DNA from 3 places in the Paenibacillus wuxiensis genome. Region 3 is predicted to be linked to each of the others. Evidence: predicted binding sites of a transcription regulator. Region 3 holds the regulator's gene; each other region holds the start of a gene.
What was found. The regulator LexA, encoded in region 3, represses DNA repair genes until DNA is damaged. The targets are predictions, from matches to a motif close to CGAACATATGTTCG.

Region 1: the regulator LexA is predicted to act here: its motif matches at 4,451-4,464, upstream of recA (recombinase RecA).
Region 2: the regulator LexA is predicted to act here: its motif matches at 3,364-3,377, upstream of addB (helicase-exonuclease AddAB subunit AddB).

What each region holds. Positions count from the first base shown of each region.
Region 1 is NZ_JBEFZI010000013.1:117,442-124,933, reverse strand. It holds gene ABN764_RS25565 (TIGR00282 family metallophosphoesterase) at 1-582, opposite strand, end outside; gene rny (ribonuclease Y) at 716-2,263, opposite strand; gene ABN764_RS25555 (regulatory protein RecX) at 2,567-3,247, opposite strand; gene recA (recombinase RecA) at 3,318-4,376, opposite strand; gene ABN764_RS25545 (competence/damage-inducible protein A) at 4,629-5,897, opposite strand; gene pgsA (CDP-diacylglycerol--glycerol-3-phosphate 3-phosphatidyltransferase) at 6,025-6,606, opposite strand; gene rimO (30S ribosomal protein S12 methylthiotransferase RimO) at 6,603-7,492, opposite strand, start outside.
Region 2 is NZ_JBEFZI010000007.1:284,493-291,984, reverse strand. It holds gene addB (helicase-exonuclease AddAB subunit AddB) at 1-3,215, opposite strand, end outside; gene ABN764_RS17725 (DUF1835 domain-containing protein) at 3,498-4,475, shown strand; gene ABN764_RS17720 (class I SAM-dependent rRNA methyltransferase) at 4,633-6,015, opposite strand; gene ABN764_RS17715 (Na/Pi cotransporter family protein) at 6,121-7,086, shown strand; gene deoC (deoxyribose-phosphate aldolase) at 7,019-7,492, opposite strand, start outside.
Region 3 is NZ_JBEFZI010000001.1:571,313-578,804, reverse strand. It holds gene ABN764_RS02635 (HAD family hydrolase) at 1-753, opposite strand, end outside; gene ABN764_RS02630 (methyltransferase) at 810-1,340, opposite strand; gene ABN764_RS02625 (DUF896 domain-containing protein) at 1,405-1,620, opposite strand; gene ABN764_RS02620 (LysM peptidoglycan-binding domain-containing protein) at 1,800-2,162, opposite strand; gene lexA (transcriptional repressor LexA) at 2,439-3,068, shown strand; gene ABN764_RS02610 (DUF817 domain-containing protein) at 3,572-4,390, shown strand; gene ABN764_RS02605 (LysE family translocator) at 4,450-5,082, opposite strand; gene trpS (tryptophan--tRNA ligase) at 5,582-6,568, opposite strand; gene ABN764_RS02595 (hypothetical protein) at 7,129-7,242, opposite strand.

The sequences.
Region 1 (7,492 bases), on a different contig from region 3:
TGTTAAGTATGCCGTTCCACCTGGCAGGATTGTATCATCATTCGTCTGAACATGCGTGTGCGTTCCTACAACGAGTGATGCACGGCCATCCAGATGCCATCCCATCGCGATTTTCTCCGATGTAGCCTCAGCGTGGAAGTCAACAAGAATGGCACGCGGCTTCTTGCCGAGTGACTCAAGGATCTCATCTGTCTTGCGGAAAGGGCAATCAATCGCCGGCAGGAATGTACGGCCTTGCACGTTGACAATCACCAGTTCCTTGCCGTTGGCCTTAATGACCGCATGGCCTTGACCTGGTGTTCCTGGCGGGAAGTTCGCAGGGCGAATCATGCGCTTCTCGTCGTCAATCCATTCGAATATATCCTTGTTGTCCCACGTATGGTTACCCATCGTAAAACCATGCACGCCTAAATCAGCAAATTCCTTGACAATGGCCGCCGTAACGCCTCTGCCTCCTGCTGCATTTTCAGCATTCGCAATGATAATATGTGGGTTATGCTTTTGCTTGAGCGACGGAAGAAGCTGCTTCAAAGCCTTACGTCCTGTATTTCCGACGATATCACCGATAAACATTACTTTCATCTAGCCTGAGTCCTCCTTGCAGCAACCTCTATTCGAGCCTGATCGGTACGATCGATCGCAGAGGCCGCTTTATATCTCCTAAAAGGGAGAAGTGGCCTAATAAGGCCACTTCTCCAAATCCTATATGTGCATCTTACTTCGCATATTCAACCGCTCGGGTTTCGCGAATGACCGTAACTTTAATATGCCCCGGATAATCCAATTCGCCCTCAATTGTCTTCGTAATCTCGCGAGCGAGGCGATACGCTTCCGCATCATCAATCTTATCCGGCTGTACCATTACGCGAACCTCACGTCCCGCTTGAATCGCGTATGATTTCTCAACGCCCTCGAACGACTCCGAAATCTCTTCCAGTTTTTCAAGTCGTTTGATGTATGTTTCAAGCGTTTCCCTACGAGCTCCCGGTCTTGCTGCTGACAAGGCATCAGCCGCAGCGACCAGCATAGCGATAACGGATGTTGCTTCACAATCGCCATGGTGGGATGCGATACTGTTAATGACTACAGGATGTTCTTTATACTTCTTCGCCAACTCTACGCCGATTTCGACGTGAGATCCTTCAACTTCATGATCCAACGCTTTTCCGATGTCATGCAACAGCCCGGCACGTTTGGCTAACGTTACATCCACTCCGAGCTCTCCTGCCATCAATCCAGCAAGATAAGCCACTTCCATAGAATGCTTCAGTACGTTTTGTCCGTAGCTTGTACGGAACTTCAAACGTCCCAATATTTTGATCAAATCAGGATGCAATCCGTGCACACCGACTTCGAACGTAGCTTGTTCTCCGTATTCGCGAATACGCTCGTCCACTTCCTTGCGCGATTTCTCCACCATCTCCTCGATGCGTGCTGGATGAATACGTCCATCTGCAACGAGCTTCTCAAGAGATGTTCTTGCAATTTCACGGCGAATCGGGTCGAATCCGGACAGAATAACCGCTTCAGGTGTATCGTCAATGATGAGATCGATTCCTGTCAATGTCTCGAGCGCACGGATATTGCGTCCTTCGCGTCCGATGATGCGGCCCTTCATCTCTTCGTTCGGCAATGCAACAACGGATACCGTCGTTTCTGCGACATGATCTGCAGCGCAACGTTGGATAGCCATCGTAATAATCTCACGAGAGCGCTTGTCCGATTCCTCACGAGCCTGCTGCTCGATTTCTTTAATCATTTGTGCCGTTTCATGACGCACTTCTTGCTCTACATTCGTCAAAATAATTGTACGCGCATCTTCCATCGTCAGATTCGAAATGCGTTCCAATTCTGTAACTTGCTGCTGACAAATTTGATCGACCTGTTCTTGTGTTTCTTCGATTCGTCTCTCTTTAGCAGCTACTTGTTCTTCTTTACGTTCCAGCGCTTCTAACTTTTTATCCAACGACTCTTCTTTTTGCAATAAGCGTCTTTCGAGTCGTTGAACTTCGTTCCGTCGTTCGCGGATGTCCTTCTCCGCTTCATTACGAAGCTTATGGATTTCGTCTTTTGCTTCCAACACCGTTTCTTTCTTCAGTGCTTCAGCTTCCTTGCGTGCGCCATCCATAATTTGTTCCGCGGCGTGTTCAGCACTCGTTATCTTCGCTTCGGCAAGCGATTTGCGAATCAGGTATCCGATTCCAAACCCCAAGAACAATGCGGCCACAACGAGAACGATCGCGAGCCAAAGTTGAACGTTCATTGCCTCACCTCCCCGTTGGTTCCTCCAAGCACTGCTTGGGACAGGTTACATTTGTGGTTTTCAAGTTTCCCTATTCATTAATTAACTCAATGGACTGGCGCGAATACGCCAGCTTATGTGTATGCCTTGCGCATACACGGGCGTCGCCTTGAGGCGACAATCGGAAATCAGTAAATTGGCGAAATGAATCATTAGAAATCAATCTCTGGAAGAGGAGATTGATCTCGTGAAAATAAAGATACATGTTCATTTTATTATTCAAGAAAAGATATTGTCAAGCAAATGACGTGAGTGGTCATTTTATTATTCCTCGATGTCGTGGGAAACTTCCTCTTCTTCACTGCGCTCATCTGCTGCAGTGTAAGCTGCGCGCCTAGCCATATCCATTGGATAGCCTCTACGTGCAAGGAATGCGGCGACCTTCTGCTTGCGCAGATGCAGTTCTCCCTTTGTCTGCCGCCATTTTTTGCGAGCTGCGGTCAATGCACTGTCCCACTCTTCATCTGGGTCTATCGAATGAAGAGCTGTCTCAATATGCCGCTCTTGGACTCCCTTCTGCTTCAGCTCATGCTGAATCCATCGCCGCCCCTTCATATGTCGATTCAAGCGCTGATGCGTCCATTGCATCGCATATGATTTATCATCGACAAGCCACTCTCGTTCCAGACGATCAAGCACCTCTTGCACTATCCCATCCTCATAGCCCTTCTGAGCTAGCTTACGGGCGAGTTCAATGCGAGTACGTGGTTTGCGTTGCAAATACTTGATCGCCTGCACGTAGGCCTTATTCCCTTCGTCTGCGCGCAATATCTCCGTGAGCGAGTCCAGAGACAACTCAGTACCTTTCAATAACCGAAACTTTACCATCACATCTTCATGCACTTCTAGCGGTTCCGCTCCATCGAAATGAATCTTATAACGGCCTGCCTGCCTCTCGATTCGCTCTACACGAGTAATCGTTACGATGCGTTCGCTATCCTTCAAACGACTCTCCTCCATACAAATACATAGAAGCACCTTCGCTTAACGCGAAGGTGCTTGAGCTAACAACAAATTATTCGTCGTCACCTAATTCCAATTCAAATGCATCATCGTCATCTTCACTGACACCCTTATCAGGGATTGTTGTAGTCAGATTGCTTGCTGCACGAATTTGATTTTCGATTGTAAGGGCAATCTCCGAATGTTCCTTCAAGAATTGCTTGGCATTCTCGCGGCCTTGACCCAGACGCTCACCTTCGAAGGAGTACCATGCACCGCTCTTCTGCACGATATCCATCTCTGTACCAATATCGACGATGCTTCCCTCACGAGAAATACCTTCACCATACATAATATCGATGTCCGCCTGTTTGAATGGAGGCGCAACCTTATTCTTAACGACCTTAATCCGAGTGCGGTTACCAATCATGTCCGTACCTTGCTTAATGGTCTCAACACGACGCACATCAAGACGAACACTGGAATAGAACTTCAAGGCACGGCCACCAGGAGTCGTCTCTGGGTTACCGAACATAACGCCAACCTTCTCACGAAGCTGGTTGATAAAGATCGCAATCGTCTTCGACTTGCTGATTGCACCAGACAATTTACGCAAAGCCTGCGACATTAGACGTGCTTGCAGGCCGACATGGGAATCACCCATCTCGCCTTCAATCTCCGCTTTCGGCACAAGTGCAGCAACAGAGTCAATAACGATAATGTCTACTGCACCACTTCGTACCAATGCTTCCGCGATTTCAAGCGCCTGCTCCCCTGTGTCCGGTTGGGATAACAGGAGCTCATCGATATTAACGCCAAGCTTGTTCGCATATGCTGGATCCAGTGCGTGCTCCGCATCAATAAATGCAGCTTGTCCACCCGTCTTCTGTACTTCTGCGATCGCATGAAGTGCAACCGTTGTTTTACCGGAAGATTCCGGTCCATATACTTCAATAATACGACCTCTCGGCAAACCACCGATTCCTAGAGCTATATCTAATGCAAGCGATCCACTTGGCACAATCTCCACTTGCATGTGATTGGATTCGCCAAGTTTCATGATCGAACCTTTACCGAATTGTTTCTCAATTTGACGCAAAGCCATTTCTAACGCAGCGCGACGATCTGACACAAACTCACTTCCTTCACTGATTCGTTTGATATATACATCATAACGTGTTTTATTCAGTTTGCCAAGCATTTTTTCGAACATACATTCGTTTTTCACGAACGTTTATTACTTTTATTTACATATTATCCATATACACACATCGAGTACACCAACAAAAAAAACCGCAACAAAGCGTGTAAATACACTTCGTTACGGTTCTTCCGTATCTTATGATTCGATTGTATCCTCAACTACTTCATTTGTCAACATTTGTTAATGAATATGTACTGTTCGATCCTGCAGCCTTCTCCACAATCGATACATAATAGCATATACAGTGCGGCGGCGGATTCCTTCTCGATCTCCGTTCAAACGAAGCTCCTCCACTACGATTTCCCGGCCCTTCTCCGCAATCGCAATATAAACGAGGCCTACAGGCTTCCGCTCGGAGTGAGCTGGTCCTGCTACGCCTGTTATGGCAACTGTGAAATCCGTATCTGCAATATCACGCATCCCTTCAGCCATTGCCTTGGCTGTTGGCTCGCTGACCGCACCAGGCGCATTTTCACCCTCGAGCAGTTCATGAGGCACGCCTAGAATGCGCTCTTTCATCTCATTCGAATAGGTTACCGCCCCGCCCGCAAATACTTGCGAGCTTCCCGGAACAGCTGTAATCATGTCCGCGAACATCCCGCCCGTACAGCTCTCTGCTGCGGACAAGGTCAGGCCAAGCTGCGATAACTGCTCCACCAACACATCTGGCAAAGATACATCCTTGGTAGCATACAAATGCATCCCCAATCGGTTGTGAATTTCCCGTTCAACCTGATCAAGCTTCACATCTGCCTCGTGCTGATCTGTCCCTTTGACGGCTAATCGAACGAGAACCTCGCCTTCCTTAGCATAGGTGGCAATCGTTGTGTCCGTCTGCTGTTCAATGAGATCTAGAAGAGCATTCTCAAGCCCAGATTCACCGATGCCTGCGAATTTCAGCATCCGTGTATATAATGAAGATTGATCAATGAGCTGCTGGCTCTTCAACCACGGAATCGCCTCATCATCGAGCATCGGCTTCATTTCACGAGGTGGTCCAGGAAGCAGTACATAGGTAGTACCATCATGCTGCAGGGCATTTCCTACAGCAAGCCCAGTCGAGTTCTTCAGCACATCAGCGCCCTCTATCACATTCGCCTGACGCTTATTGCTTTCGACCATTTGTATGCCGCGCCCCGCAAACATCTCGGTCATCTTGGCCATTGCGGGCTCATCATAGGTCATCTTGCGGCCCAACATCTCCGCTAGCACATCCTTCGTCAGATCATCCATCGTCGGTCCTAGACCACCCGTGAAGATAAGCAGATCGGAACGCTTGCATGCCGTTTCAATACATTGTCGAATCCGCACAGCATTATCCCCAACAACCGTATGATAGAACACATCTACACCAACCACTGCCAGTCGCTGCGAAATATATTGCGCATTCGTATTGACGATTTGTCCCAGCAGCAGTTCTGTCCCAACTGCAATGATCTCTGCTTTCATGCCAACCACCATCCCTATAAGTCGTTATCAAGCATTTTACTAGTCTATACATGCGAATAGGTGCCCCTTCCTGCCCGGAGAGCCGGAACTATGGAAAAAGCACCTATTAACCTATCAGCTTCCGTTATTAATCCGAAAGGTGAAGCACATTTTTATTTTTTACAAAGTAGTCAATTCCCGAGTATACGGTAATTAACGCAGCGACCCAAGTCGCCAAGATGTCAAACCGGAAATGAACGAACGCAAATGGGAAATTGTTCAGCAGCATCGCTGCAATCGCCGTAATTTGGGTTGCTGTTTTCCATTTCCCCCACTTGCTTGCAGCAACAACAGTTCCTTCGAGCAAGGCAACTTGCCTTAGGCCAGTAACCGCAAATTCACGGCTAATAATAACAACCGCAATCCACGCATCACATTTTTGCATCTCAACAAGTGAGATAAGAACCGCCGCTACGAGCAGCTTGTCCGCAAGTGGATCAAGAAGCTTTCCTAAATTTGTAACCATTTTGCGTTTACGGGCGATATAACCATCCAATCCATCGGTACTTGCAGCAATAATGAAGATCAAGGCCGCAATAATCTGGTTGTAAGTAATCGAAAAACCCTCTAGTTCAATCGCAGGCAAATAATCAAAGTTCACCAATAGGAAGAACATCATTATTGGCACAAGAAAAATACGGACTAACGTTATCTTGTTCGCCAGATTCACGCGAGACCCTCCCCGGCTAAGTCAAATTCAAGCGCATGAGTAATCCTTACCTTGGCAATTTCCCCAATACTCAATGGCTGGCCGGAAATAAATACTTCCCCGTCAATTTCAGGGGCGTCGAATTGCGAGCGGCCAATGAACACATCATTGCGGCCATCGTAACGCTCAACAAGGACTTCCAATATATCACCAATACGCTTTTCACTTACTTCTTTAGATACTTGGCGCTGAATTTCCATAAGGGTATTCGCACGCCACTCCTTAACATCATCAGGCACATGGTCTGGCAGCCTCGTTGCAGGCGTGTCCTCTTCGGAAGAATAGGTAAATACGCCAAGCCGATCGAACTTCATCTCCCTGATGAAGTCGCATAATCTGTCAAAGTCTTCGTCCGTTTCTCCAGGGAACCCTACGATAATAGACGTACGCAGCGCTACACCAGGAATTCGTTCACGAATTTTGTTCACCAGCTCTCGGGAATCACGCTGGCGACCAGGACGTCTCATGCGCTTCAAAATGCTATCTTCACTATGCTGCAATGGCATGTCGATATACTTGCAAATCTTCGGATTGCTCGCAATCGCATCCATAAGCTCCTCAGTAAAAAATCCAGGGTACGCATAGTGCAGACGAACCCATTCCACACCCGGAATTTCGCTTACTTTATTCATTAACTCCGGCAGCTTGAAACCGTCGTATAAATCTACACCATAATTCGTGGAATCTTGGGCAATTAGGCTAATCTCCTTGACCCCTTGTCCTGCAAGCTGAGCTACCTCAGCAAGAATGGATTCCATTGTACGGCTGCGGAACTTGCCTCTCATGATTGGTATACTGCAAAATGTGCAGTTATTGTCGCAGCCTTCGGCTATTTTGACATATGCCG
Region 2 (7,492 bases), on a different contig from region 3:
ACGAGTCCACGCATTTTATATTTCTTCATCATTTGCTCATAAGCTTGCTCCACACTCATTCCATTCGCCGCCTGCAACAAAGGATTGTGAACATGGAAATAGAGTGTGCCAGCGGGCAATGCCGACGAGCCGAGCCACAGTTCCGCATACGTAATCAATACATCCAAATAAGTGAGCATTTGCAGCGACAGACCGTAATACACTTCCTGCAGCTTCAAATCTGTCGAACTCGATTTATAGTCAATGACGCGAAGCAGCACGCCGTGGTCACTGTCCGCCTTGTCCACCCGGTCAATCCTTCCGATGATCTCCATCGTACATCCATTGCTTAGAGTAAATCGAAGCGGCGGCAGCGGCTTGTCCGGACCAAAATCCATTTCCAGTCCAATTGGCTCAAACTGACCTCTGCGAGCATGCTCTCCAAGCACGGAAGCAGCACGGCCAACGATTCGCTTCAGCTTGAGCGAGATATGCTCATAACGCTTCGAGCTAAGCAGAATCTCCCCTTGCAATTTTGGGGCAAGCATATCCACGATACGATCTGCTTCTGCTCGACATTCATCCGCCGACAGCGCTGCCCAAGTTCGATTCGAGCTCTGCAAATCTATGGCAAAGCGGCTGAGCGCTGCATGGAACAACTGCCCGATGTCTGGAGCCTCCAATCGATATACCCGACGTTCCTTCAGCTTCAAGCCATGGGAGGCGAAGTGCGAGAACGGACAGGCTACGAAGCGCTCCATGCGAGACACACTGGTTCGCAAGGCAGTACCGTACAAGTGACGGCTTGTGGTCGGAGTAAGTGTCTCTGCTTGATTCCGATACAATAGCGAGCCCATCAGCACCTTCAGCCGATCATGCCATGCTGGCTGCGCGGCGAACCAGCGGTATACATCCCACCATATATTCGCCATTGGTCTTCCTTGGCGCCACTGTCGCAGCTGAACAATCAGGTGTTTCAGCGCAGATTCCGGATAGACAGCGAATTCCGATTGCTCCTCCTCATTCATGAATTCATTCGGCTCAGCCATGACGAGCCGCTCTTGTACACGTGGGAACATGCCGCGTACATGCCGAACCACCTCGGACGGCAGCAATGTCTTCCCTTCTTCATCAGCGAGTGCGTAGCTAATCCACAGACTGTCGCTAGGCGTCGCGAAGGACTGATAAATTAAGAACCGCTCGTCCAGAAGCTTGCGGCGGACGCCAGGCGCGAGCTCCATGCCTATCTGCTGCAGAGTGTCCCGTTCATGCTCCGTAAGCACGCCATCCTCAATCGGACGAGCCGGTATAACGCCATCGTTCACGCCAAGCATATATAAGTGCTTAATTTGGCCGGGTCTTGTCCGATCCATCGAAGCAATGAGCACTTGATCCAGCGCTGGCGGAACAAGCGCCATCTTGATGCTCTCAAATCCGGTATCCAGCATGCCGCCGAACAATTCAATGCTCATCTTCTCTTCGCCGACCATCTCTACCATTTGATCCAATATATCTAAGAGAGCCCCCCATATTTGCCGATGTTCCCGTGATAGTTGAACCTCTCCGTCAAGCAATGCATCTTGGCTCATGCGCTCCAGCTTATGAGGCACACCAAGCGCCATCCAGAACGCATACATAGCCTCGCACATGCCGCGAACGTTCGAGCTCGCCTTCATTGCGCGTGCAAGCTCAGCAATCGGATCGGCAATGATGCTGCGGCATTGCTCCACCCACTCTGGAGCATGTCTTGGCCGTTCAACAGCCTCAGCTTCTTCAGTTGTGCCCTCCGCTGCTCCATCTGCATGATCAGGATCAAGCGACATTTCCGGCATTGCAGGCCATGGACGCTTGCTTGTCCACCTGCCCCCTTCGATGCCGCATGCAAGCACATAGTTCTCCAACTTGTCAAAATGCTCTCTTGTAATCGAACCATCTTCGGCCAGCAAAAAATCGGTTTTGACAAACCGAAATACTGCGTCGTATTTCCAATTGCCTATTATGATATCAAGCACCGCTCGCGTCATCTCAACAAATGGATGATGCAGTACTGATTTCTTCTGATCCGTAAAATAGGGAATCCCCGCCTCGGTGAATACCGTATCAATCAGCTCACCATAATGTGCAATGTTCCGCACCATTACCGCCATGTCCCGCCAGCGTACCTGCTCGTTGCGCACACGCCGCAGCATTTCCCCAGCAACCGCTTCAACCTCGGCGCGGCGATGTACTGCCGCCTGCACCGTAACCTCTCGCTTCGTATCGTGATCGGACGCATGGCTATCCTTGCTCTTCACATTAACTTCCGGTTCACGATAGGGCACTTTGCGTTCAAAATGCCGCTCCAGATGAGCAAGCTTCGGAGAAGCTGTATAACGAGGAAGTGGCGCTTCCTTCGAGTCAAGATGCGTTATGCTTCCGATGTCCACGCCAAGCGTATCGGCCATCTCTAGCAGCTTCAGCATAGTAGTTGCCGTTGGATGGAACAAATTCAGCTCATGCGGAACTTCGCCAAGCGCATAAGCCTTATCCAAACACAGCGTCACACTTACATTCGGCGCATGGAGAATGAGCGAAGCGAGAACCGCATATTCTTGTGGGGTAAATCCGTGAAACCCGTCAATCCAAATATCAGCGTTCTTCACGTACTCCGATGCTGCAACACCCTCGGACAACCGAGCAAGCACGTCTTCCCCATCCAAGTAACGACCAGCCAATTCCGATTCAAACTCATGCAGGATGCTGGAAATGTCGCGAAGCTTCGCGGATAACAGCGGTTGTCCTGTCATGTGAGCGTCCAGAAAAGCAAGATGCTCCTCAACTTCACTGGACTCTACTCGATACCGCTTCATCTCATCAAAGAGATCGTTAAGCTTCTCGATAAATCCGAATTGTTCTGCTGCACCCGCAAATAAAGGCAAATCTGACTTGCGGCGCTGCAAAATCTTGTAGAGCAGCATCTTCTTGCCCTCTTCATTGATCGCTGTTAGTGCAGTGCCGCCAGCCTCTTGCATGACGCGATACGCAAGTCGCCGGAAGCTTAGTACTTGCGCTCTCAATATGCCAGCGATTCCATCCTCACGAATGAGTGCATGCTCTGCCTGAAAGGTTGCCTGTTCGGGGACTATCCATATAATCGGTGCCCCGTCCGCTTGGCTGCGAAGCTCATCTCGTACGCTTCTTAACACATGCTCCGTCTTGCCACTGCCGGAACGACCGATGACAAAATGCAACGACAAAGTGATCCCTCCATTTCCCTAAATGCGATTCATGGCATCTACTTGCCACGATATGATACACTATGATCAAACCAATAATTGGTATATAATTTCGGTTACACCCGATTCTAGCATTAGGTTTCATTATATCATATTTCAAACTAGCGATAGAACACATGTTTGGAAACGATGCCGATATTCGCCATCTGCTTCTTGTGAGTTGCAGTGCATCACGTAACTTCGTAATCGAAGGCGAGGCTCATGTTCAACCTACCCTCTATTCGAATAAGGAGGCTGATTGTCATGATACATATTGTCAATGGAGATTGTACTGCCATGCAGCTCACCAAAGTCGCCGAACAGCTGTGGAATGAGCAGGTATGGGTATATTCAGAGCTGCTGACCGAAGGCCCCGTATACGCTAGGCTTGAGCAGTATCTGGCTTATCGAGCGCTGCAATTGGAGCGAATGTGCGGGCTGCCTTCCACTGTTTTTTTGCAAAGAGGGAATGAACAGGAACGCACGTGGAAATCAGATATTTTGCCTGCTCAAGAGATTGCATTATGGTTCGAACACGATCTATTCGACATCACCATGCTGCTCCGCTTAGTAGATCGCCTGACACAAGAGAATGCGCATGCCAAGCTATATTGGATCGACATCACCTCCATTGCTGAACATGATCGCTATCTCGGATTTGGGGTGCTTACGGGAGAGCAGTTGGCCCCTTATCGAGATGCCGCCATACGGTTATCCGCTGAGCGCATCGAATGGATGCGTTCTGCTTGGATTGCGTATACAAGTCCAAACCCACTGAAAATTGCACAATGGGTTCAGGAATCAAGCAGTATCCCTGCTCCATTTTGCGCTATTACGGAAGCGCTTCAATTCCACCTCTCCCGTTACCCCTCAACACAGGATGGAATCGGGATTGTCGAGCGATCCACGCTAGGCGCTGTTCAAGATGGGGCTGTTACATTTCAGAAGTGCTTCGAGATTATTCGCAATCAACTGCCGCAATACGGACTTGGGGATATGCAGTTCTGGGGATACCTGCGCCGAATGACCCGCGGAGAAGCTCCGTTGCTTGAGCTATCTCCCTCTTCATCCTCCTTGCCGGAACCTCTCAAGTCTCCATTAGCCGATGCTGGTCACCTCCTCTTAACCAAAAGCGGCCAGCAGGTACTGGATGGCACTCTCAACTGGGCTCAGTCTGGTGGATATGGACGCTGGCTTGGCGGCGCATTTATTACCCGATCGACAGCTGGAATAAGAGCATAGAGTGAAGAAACCGAAGAAACTCAAATATATGCTAACTGCTGACTTTATCCCATAAATACAGCAAGCGCCATTCATTGCAGACGATCCCAAACCTGTCTGCAATGAATGGCGCTTTTCTTGTTTATTCTTCATTTATCCAATCGATACTTTAGAAAGATTACTTCGATCGAACCTCGAAGATGGCGAACTTCAAATAATGGCCTTCATCCACTCCCGCAATTTGCGGGTGATCCTTGCCGGCAGGACGCCATTCGACAAGGCGCAACACTTTGCCTGCATCCTGGGCTGCATCCAATATCGACTGCATGAACATGTCCGGACGCATATGATAGGAGCAGCTTGCTGTCACAAGATAGCCGCCTTCATTTACTAGCTTCATACCATGCAGATTGATGTCCTTATAGCCGCGATACGCGCCTTCGACAGCGCCTCGCGTCTTCGCGAAGGCCGGAGGATCCAACACGACGACATCCCACGTACGACCGCCTCCAGCAGTCATCGGCTTCGAAGTATCTACCTTCTTCGCACCGGATTCTCCGCTCGCCCGCTGCGTGCGCTCCTCCAAGCCGTGAACATGCTCGCGCAAGTAGGCAAAGGCATCCGCAACGACAAATTCGACACGATCTGTAAAACCGTTCAGTTCGACATTGCGCTTCGCACTCTCGATCGCATGCTCGGAAATATCGAGACAAGTGACCTTCTTGGCCCCATATTTACAAGCATTCAACGTGAAACTTCCTGTGTGAGAGAAGCATTCCAACACCGTTGCTCCATCCCACCACGGGAACGTAACCGGCTTGCCATTCGCATTAAGAGGCAGGTTCTGCACGGTTCCATCCTCTGCCTCTACTTCACCCATGCGGATGCCGCTGCGAGCTCCCCAGCCTGTCATAAGCGGCGCAATGGAAGCGCGGTTCTCACGCTGGTCGAAGAAGTAGCCTGTCTTCTGTCCTTCTATGATATCAACCTCAATGATAAGCCCATTCTCCTCCACTTGGACATGGCGCGGACAATCTCCGTACAGCACACCTGTCTTCAGTTCAAGTCCCTCACGCTCGCGAATTGGCACATCGCTGCGCTCGTAGATGCCTTGGGGCTGCATGACATCGACTAGGGCTGCCACCAACGCTTCCCGATGGACATCCATCCCCAGCGTTACAATCTGCACGACGAGAACATCGCCAAAGCGATCCACGATAAGTCCTGGCAGAAAGTCTGCTTCGCCGTATACGAGGCGATAAGCCTTGGCTCCAGGCAAGAAGCGCTGACGATGGGCAACACAACGTTCGATTCGCTCTTTGAAGAAGGCTTCATCCATTGCTTCAATTGGCTCATAGGATACGATACGCACCGTAATTTGCGAGGCAGGATTATAATAGCCTGTTGCAATGTATTTCCCCTGAGCGTTCTGGACATCGACAAGCATCCCCGGCTGAGGATTTCCTTCGACTGTTTCAATCTCTGATTGATATACCCAAGGATGGGAGCGTTCAATTCTCTTTTTCCGCGAACGGATTAATTTCACATAAGGCCTATTCAATTACAGTTCTCCTCTCAGCTCCAATGGCATGTCATGGTTGTCCACTCGCAAGCATAGAATGGAATAGCTTATTGCGGCGAATTATGGATGACAAAGGAGCCCTTCATGTTTAAAGAAATTTGGTTCCCGCTCCTTAGCGGATTGGCACTGTTTCTATTCGGAATGAAAACGATGGAGCTTGCCCTGCATGCTTGGGCTGGCCCCTACCTGCAGCGGTTTCTACACCGTTCTACCCGCACCCCTATACATGGAATGCTGTTCAGCACAGGCATGACAGCCGTACTGCAGAGCAGCACGGCCATAACGGTCATTACGATAGGTCTGGTCAATGCCGGTATTATGAACTTCTCCCGAACGCTCGGCATCATTCTAGGCACCAATATCGGCACTTGTCTGACAACCGAGTTGATTAGTCTAAATATAAGCCAATTCGCCAAGCCCCTCCTCTTCCTGTCCTTAGCCGGATGGTTCATTGGGGCATTGGCCGACGAATATCAGCCTAAGCTGCTGCATCGCATCGCCTCTTGGTGGCCGCCGCTCCAATTCGGCTCCCTTGCCGCGGCAGGCTTCGCCTTCATTATGCTCGGCATTGAATGGATGAAGCAGATTAGTGAGCCGCTGCAGCAGCGCGGACTATTCACTTGGTTCTTGGAACGATCAAGCGACAGTCTGCTCTGGGCGCTGGCAGCGGGCGTCGTCATAACAGCACTCGTGCACAGCAGTGCAGCTATTATTGCAATGGCCATGGGATTATCAGCTACCGGGGCATTACCCGTTGAAGTTGGCATAGCGATCGCAATTGGATCTAATGTTGGCACCTGCTTCACAGCCGTAATTGCTTCACTTGGCGGGACAAGAAGCGGACAGTTCGTCGCCTGGACCCATGTCGTGCTGAACATTGGCGGCGCTGTCCTATTCTATCCTTTTATCAGCCAGATCGGACAGCTTAGCGCCGTATTTGGCTCCGACGCCGCCGGTCAAATTGCACACGCCCAGACCATTTTTAATATTGCAAGTTCCCTCCTGGCCCTGCCTTTGTGTTACCTGCCGGTTTGGAACCGGATCCGTTAACAATTGCAATACCGAAACTCGTTCCGATGCGCGTTGCTCCCGCTTGAATCATTGCGAGCGCTGCGGCGGTATCCCGAATGCCGCCGGAAGCCTTAACGCCCATATGCACAGGTACATGTGCCCGTAACAGACGAATATCTTCCAGCGTTGCCCCGCCCTTGCCGAAGCCGGTCGACGTTTTGACAAAGTGGGCACCAGCCGCTTCCGATGCTTTGCATGCCGCAATCTTGTGCTCTGTATGGAGAATGCCTGTCTCCAAGGTGACCTTGACGATCGCGCGCCCCTCAACCATCCGGACAACCTGGGCGATATCCTGTTCAACAGCCTTCAGATCTCCGCTTAACAGGCTTCCAATCTGCAGCACCATATCGATCTCAGCAGCCCCGTCCTCTACCGCCCGAGCCGC
Region 3 (7,492 bases):
TGCAATCGTATATTCAGGGTGAATATTGCCAGACAATTCAACGCCTTTGCGGTTCAGCCACGCATGATGCATGCCAACATTCTGCGCGCCTAGAATATCCGTCGTTAATTTGTCGCCAATCATGATCCCTTCATGCGGTTCGATGCCGAGCAATGACATCGTGTGCTTGAACAGCTCTGGATCAGGCTTCCCTTGTGGATGATGTCCAGAGATAACGATATGATCGAAATAGGATAGAAGCTCACGCTCTCCATTCAGCTTCTCCTGCTGCAAATCAGGCGATCCGTTCGTTAACAACAATAGAGGATATTGCGCAATCAATTGTCGCAGCACCTCATAAGTCTCATCGTACACATACGAACGAGAACGACGTTCACTCATAAATCGCTCCGCCAGCTCGGCACCTAATGCATCATTAGGTTGACCAGCGGCTTGAAGACCTTGTGTCCATGCAGATTGTCGATACATCGGCGCAAGCTGTTCCAACAATCGAAATTCAGGATGTTCTCCCTCCGCGAATCTCCCCCACAGCGCTTCAAAGGGATTAATCCCAATATTCTGTGTGAAAGGATAAGTCTCATAAGAGGCAAACAATTCACGAGCAGCTTGACGAACGAATGCTTCCAATTGTTCTGCATTGACCCCAGTCTTATCTTGCGCGTATTTACAAGTTGCAGCAAAAGCTTCCTCAACACAACGCTCATCCCATAACAAAGTATCATCCAGGTCGAACAGTACAGCACGAATAGCCAAGTTTCATCTCTCCCATCACAGCGACAATGATAACGAATCCTCTATATCGGATTTCTCTATTTTTTCGAGTCTTTCTTCGATGTATCTTCGAATTCAATCTTATGTTGATTTGCAAAGGAACGAAGACGTTCCCCCATTGCATTCGTATCATAACGATTCAGCACTCGCGAGAAAATCCAATTCGCACCTTTCCCCGTGTGTTCAATAACAACATAACCAGGTTGGATCGCAATTTTCTTCATATCCTTTGCAGAGAGAGTACGGAGACGATTCCAGCGAATCGTAGATACCTCACCTGCTCCAACACGAAGAAATGGTCTTCTCAGGAATAATATAATCCCCAATCCGACGTAACACACGATTGTGATCCAATATAGAGTTGGATATTGATTGTCCGTAATGATACCGCCCAACAATCCATACATAATGGCGAAGGCGATCAAAGCGATTGGCATAATGAAGTTGCGTCCTTTAAACTCTTCGTGCGCAGGCTTGCCAGCAGCGAACGTCGGCTTGCCTTGCTTCATTCGCTGTTTGTTTAACTTTTCACTATTTTGACGGACTTTACGTTCCCAACTGCGAGACATGAATTCGCAACCCCCTGTATAGTAAACGAATAATGTGAATCCATCGTTATCGATGAAGGTTCATTTAATGAACGATCCCGTTCGATCCAGAGTTATCTGTTCCTTCTTCATCTTCTACATAGCGAATAGTGTCTAATTGATTGCGTACCTGCTTGCGGAATAGAACCAAATATTCCTCGCGCAGTTTCGCGCGTTCTTCCATTTCCTCATCGCTCAGCCCAACTGTCTTATGTTTGCGGGCCAATTCATTAATTCGTGCAATAAGCTTGTCGATATTCATCAGGTACCTCCATGTGTGTAAGCATATGTTCTACTTTGACATGGAGGTAACAGCTTGTCAAGCAAGCAGCAAGAAAGCTTTTATATCGCAAAAAAGAGGCCTCTTCGGGCCTCCAACCTTCTGCTCTTATGTATCGGAATGCAAAGCTTCTCAACCGTAAATTCGACAATGACCCCGACTCATCGGATCGGAACGAGCAATACTTCTCCTGCCGGTAAGATATCACCTTTCAATTGATTCATCTCAACGATTTCATATATAAACTGACGCGTATCCGTATGTTCTGGCTTATAAGAGGATGCAATCCCCCAGAGTGTATCTCCAGGCTGAACAAGTACGCGCTCCACAGCAGCTCCATTTACAATTTCCGTTTGGCTATCATCCATGCCAAGCGCTTGAACAATGCTTCCACAAGTAATGAACAACAATACAATCAGGCTCATGATGAATCGAACACGTAAAGGAAACAAACGCTTCTTCTGAATAGGTTGTGAAGCTGTTGTCGACACCTTATAGATTGAACGATATGTTGTATACATCATAAATGACTCATCTCCCAAACACTTGTTCTGTTATCTTGTATAATTTAATCTAACACGAACACACGTTTGAGTCAATGTTTTTTTAGAACGTTCGTTCCCCTTTTTATATTATCGAAAAATAAGCATTTAGCCTCATTTAACTTTCTCTTGTTTCTCTCTCGTAATTTACGAACTTCTCACAATCTTTTTCTGCAGAATCTTTAGAACTTATGTTTGTACGAACGGAGGTTCTGTGGTATAATTTTGTCAAAAGAGTATTCATTGGAGTTGATACCCTTGTCTAAAATATCAAGTCGTCAACAAGCTATCCTTGATTTTATACGTGATGAAGTTCGAGCTAAAGGTTATCCGCCTTCTGTTCGTGAAATAGGCGAAGCCGTTGGTCTAGCATCCAGTTCCACTGTTCACGGTCATCTTGATCGACTCGAGAAGAAGGGATTCATTCGCCGTGACCCTACGAAGCCTCGTGCTATTGAACTGCTTAGCCATGATCAATCTGAACGTTCAACAGACTTCTCTCGCTCCTTCGCACGCGTGCCGGTCGTTGGGAAAGTAACTGCAGGCGAGCCAATTACCGCAACAGAGAATATTGAAGATTACTTCCCTCTTCCTATGCATATGGTGGGAGATGACGAGAATGTATTCATGTTGTCGGTCATGGGTAACAGCATGATTGAGGCTGGTATACATAATGGCGACTTTGTCATCGTGCGTCAGCAGCAGACAGCGAACAACGGTGATATCGTTGTAGCCATGACTGAAGAAGATGAAGCAACGGTTAAGACATTCTATCGTGAGAAGGATCATATCCGCTTGCAGCCTGAAAATCCAACCTATGAACCGATTCGCTTACAGCATGTAACGATTCTGGGCAAAGTTATTGGTTTGTTCCGTGATTTTCATTAAGACATTACATTGATGCCTCGTTCTCTTCTTTTTAAGAAGGGAGCGAGGCATTTTTGCTTTCTCATTATTTCAACTCATTTGCTGAACAGTACCTGAACAATCTCATCTAGAAAAGAAGCAGTACCTTTCATTTGCAGGAGTGGCCTTATGAACAAGACCGGGTATAACGAAAACCCAATACGGAACACTTCTGTTTGCATCCATATTTGGCCTATTAAGTTGGAAGTTAAAATTAACGCTCTTTTCTATTCATAAAATTCGACTTTCTCTCCTTATCTTCACCGTAACAACCTCACCACTGTCCACTCTTATGAACCCTATTCGTTCGAGAGATTTATACCACATCGAATATATACACACATCAACTTTAGCAATAAATATTTATTGTATAACAATAATTTTTTATTGACTAAAAGCATGTATTTGAATAGGATAATACCTAATGATACACCTCGTATAACTGTTCAAAATTCATTTTCACGAACACAAGGTAGGAGATAACTATGAATAACTTTTTCAAACTAAAATCATTCCTCAATTTTGGCTGGCACCAGGCAATGTCCTGCTTGTTCCCCGCTTATATTTTCGCGATGTTGGCACTCACGAAGGTCATTGACATTCCATTCATGCATCGTTATGATTTCCTATTGCTTGTTTGTATCTTGGCGCAGGTTCTAATGATCCGGTTTGGGATAGAAACAATGGATGAATGTAAAGTAATCTGTATGTTCCATTTCATCGGTCTTGCACTTGAAATATTTAAAATCCACATGGGATCATGGGGCTATCCGGAAGACGGTTGGTCTAAAATACTGGGTGTTCCTCTATATAGCGGATTTATGTACGCAAGTGTGGCAAGTTACTTATGTCAAGCGTGGCGACGACTGCAGGTCAAGGTAAATCGATACCCTTCTGCTTGGTTAACGATTCCGCTAGGTGCGGCGATTTACTTCAACTTCATGACTCATCACTTCATTTACGATTTGCGTTGGGTTTTGATGATTTTGCTATTCGTCATCTTCTTTAGAACCTACGTGGAATATACCGTATTAGGCGTGACACGAAGAATGCCGATTGTTCTGTCGTTCGTCTTAATCGGATTTTTTATATGGGTGGCTGAAAACATCGGGACTTTCTTGGGCGCATGGTATTATCCACATCAGACGAACGGCTGGAATCTCGTAAAGTGGGGAAAATTCAGCTCATGGTTTTTGCTTGTGATCGTTTCCTTCATGATCGTCGCCCATCTGAAGCATGTAAAAGGAGGACACTTCAAGAGAAATAGTCATACTCGCTTCAATGAGTCGACATTTCAGAAGTAAAACACAACCTTTTAAATACAAAAGCAAAAAACCTAGAGCCCTAACAGCTCTAGGTTTTGTTACAGTATTCCTTGAATTGCTACTAAAAACTCATATAAGAAATACCCCGCGAACCCAAATAAAATCAGTCCTGCGATAATAGACATCCGCTTAATCATAGTTCGGCTCATTACTCTTCTCGTGGCAGCCACAATGGCAAGCAACCCAACATCATGGAGGAGGATACCAGCTAATATTCCTGCACCTACGATTAGAAATTTTGCCGGTTGTGTCGTATCATACGAATCAGATAGCACCGCACCAAAAACGGAAATCCAAAATACAAGATTACCTGGCGATATAGCGACGAGCAGTCCATTTCGGTAGGAACTGAAAAATGATGCATTTGGTTTATCGCCGGCCAATGTAATGCCTTGATCCGAGTTTTTGATGGAATCATAGCCTAAATAAATTAAAAAGCATGCTCCGATAAGCCACATAGGGATTTGAATAACAGGGATGGCAAGCACGGAAGCCAAGCCCATATATAAGGCAACGATTAATAAAAAGTCAATGGTCATCCCACCTAATCCAACAGCCCAGCCATGCATAAATCCCTTTTTCATCCCTTGCTTCGTCATTTCAACGGTCATGGCACCTACAGGCATTGCAACGGCAAGCCCCGCTAGTAAATACGTGAAGAAAAGATTCAATTTCCAACACTACTTTCTATATGTAATAGTTGCTAGCCAATATACACTATACTATATAAATACATAATATTATATATTTATGCATGACAAACTTGAAAATTTTAGGCAAGTTGACACATACTAAAAATGAACCCCTATTGATATGTATGTAAGAGGACGTAAATACTTCATCATATTTAACTACTCAAAAGCTCCATTTGAGTGCATTTCTTCATCCGATAAATTCTGAGGTGAATTCGTTACAATCGTTCCTGGGTGATCAGATAATGCACGTACATTAAATTCCTCACCTCGTTTATCCAACTCAACTGCAAATAATGTCATGTATTGATTTCGTTCCCATCGGTGAAACTTGCGTTCTATTTAAGTACACTATTTCATTCGAGTGATATAACTGAGCAAACAGCCAATATCCCTAACATGTAGGAAATTGGCTGTTTATCTTCTAAGGGTTGAATGTATAAAGTTAATACTCTATTGGGTACAACAAACAATCAGCTTAGAAATAGTTCATACTCATTGCATCACGTATTTCTAACATCGTTTCTTTTGCTACAAGGCGTGCTTTTTCTGTACCCGACATAAGAATTTCATCGACCTTTTTGGGATCGTTTTGATACATTCTTCTCCGTTCTCTCATTGGTTCAAGTAAATGGTTGATACTTTGCGATATCTTTCGTTTGCATTCCATACATCCAATCTGCCCCTTTTTACAACTTTCATAAATCTCATCGGAGCCTTCTTTACGAAATGCTTGATGATAAGCGTAGACTGGGCAAATTTCAGGATGTCCGATATCCGTTTTATGGATCCGCGCAGGATCAGTTGTCGCTTTCTTCAGCTTCTCACTAACCTCTTCTTGAGTGGAGTCCAAATTAATCGTGTTTCCTAGACTTTTGCTCATTTTATTATTTCCATCTAATCCGACCAGTCGTGGAACATCACCAACGAGTGGTTTTGGTTCCACTAACACAGGTTTATAGAGTTGATTAAACCGCCGGACAATTTTCCTTGTTTGTTCGATATGAGGAATTTGGTCTTCTCCTACTGGAACCAAAATCGCCTTACAAAAGGTAATATCAGCCGCCTGACTTACGGGGTAGCCTAGGAACCCGTAATACACATCATGGAATCCCCGTTCTGTGGCTTCCGCCTTTATAGTAGGATTGTGACGTAACGAATTGACCGTAACAAACATGGAAAAATAAGTGGTTAATTCAGCAATCTCTGGGATCAAACTCTGAATAAATATTGTTGCGCTATCAGGGTTAATACCTGCTGATAAATAGTCCAATGCCACATTGCGCAAGTTTTGTTTAATTGATTCAGGTTTTTCAAAATGAGTAGTCAGAGCTTGAACATCTGCAAGTATTAAAAAAGTTTCGTATTGGTTTTGCAACTCCACACGATTTTTTAAACTGCCAACGTAATGGCCAAGGTGCAGTTTTCCTGTAATCCGATCGCCTGTCAAAATTCGTTCTTTCACTTATGTTCCTCCTCATAATGTTATTTCTGAAATGCAATCTTGTGAGCCACCAACCATCATCCATGGCCATCACCCCTTTCAAGTAATATAAAAAACCTCGCCCAATAAAGGACAAGGTTTTCGTGGTACCACCTTTTTAATCGCTGTTAGCGATTCAGAAGCCCATTCGGCATCAGGTGAGGATCGGTTCACAGCATCCACCGACTCTCTGAACCTCATTATCTGATACGTACTTGCTCTTCATCAACATCGTTGATCCGTTCATATATAATTGAAAATATTATAATGGATAACAATCAGTAAATCAAATTAAATTGCATCTTTCACAGCTCGTTACGAATCATTTGATTGAATCGATCCAAATACTGTTGTATTTACGAAGGACACCGCTATGGATGGATTTTGGGGATAATGGAAAATTACATCTAGGAAAAAGAAATAAGAGCCTGGGGATGCCCATACGGCTCTTATTTGCTTACCGGTGTGCCGGCACAACACCAGTATTTCAAACAGATTTGCAGTGTACAGATACAGAGCTATGAAATCAATCTACTTAGATGTTAAAAAATAAACGAACGGGAAATGATAACCAACAAAATGAACAAGACCAAGATTACACCAATCGAAGTGAAACCTCCAAATCCACATGAGAAACCTCCAACAACTTCACCCATATGCGTTAACCTCCTCTCGTTTGGCACATTTACATCGTATAAATGTTACCTTCATTCTGACCCGGCTATTTCCTATACTGAAATAATTAGGCGGTGTTGCCCCTTCAAAGGGTAGAATTCCACGACTCCGTCCATTGAATTGGCTCTTATTCGAACTGGCCTTTATGCCCCCTCGACAACAGGATATTCAAGTTATCAATGCTGAAGATGCGTCATTAGTAAATTTGATCTCGTGAAATGCCTATGGGGG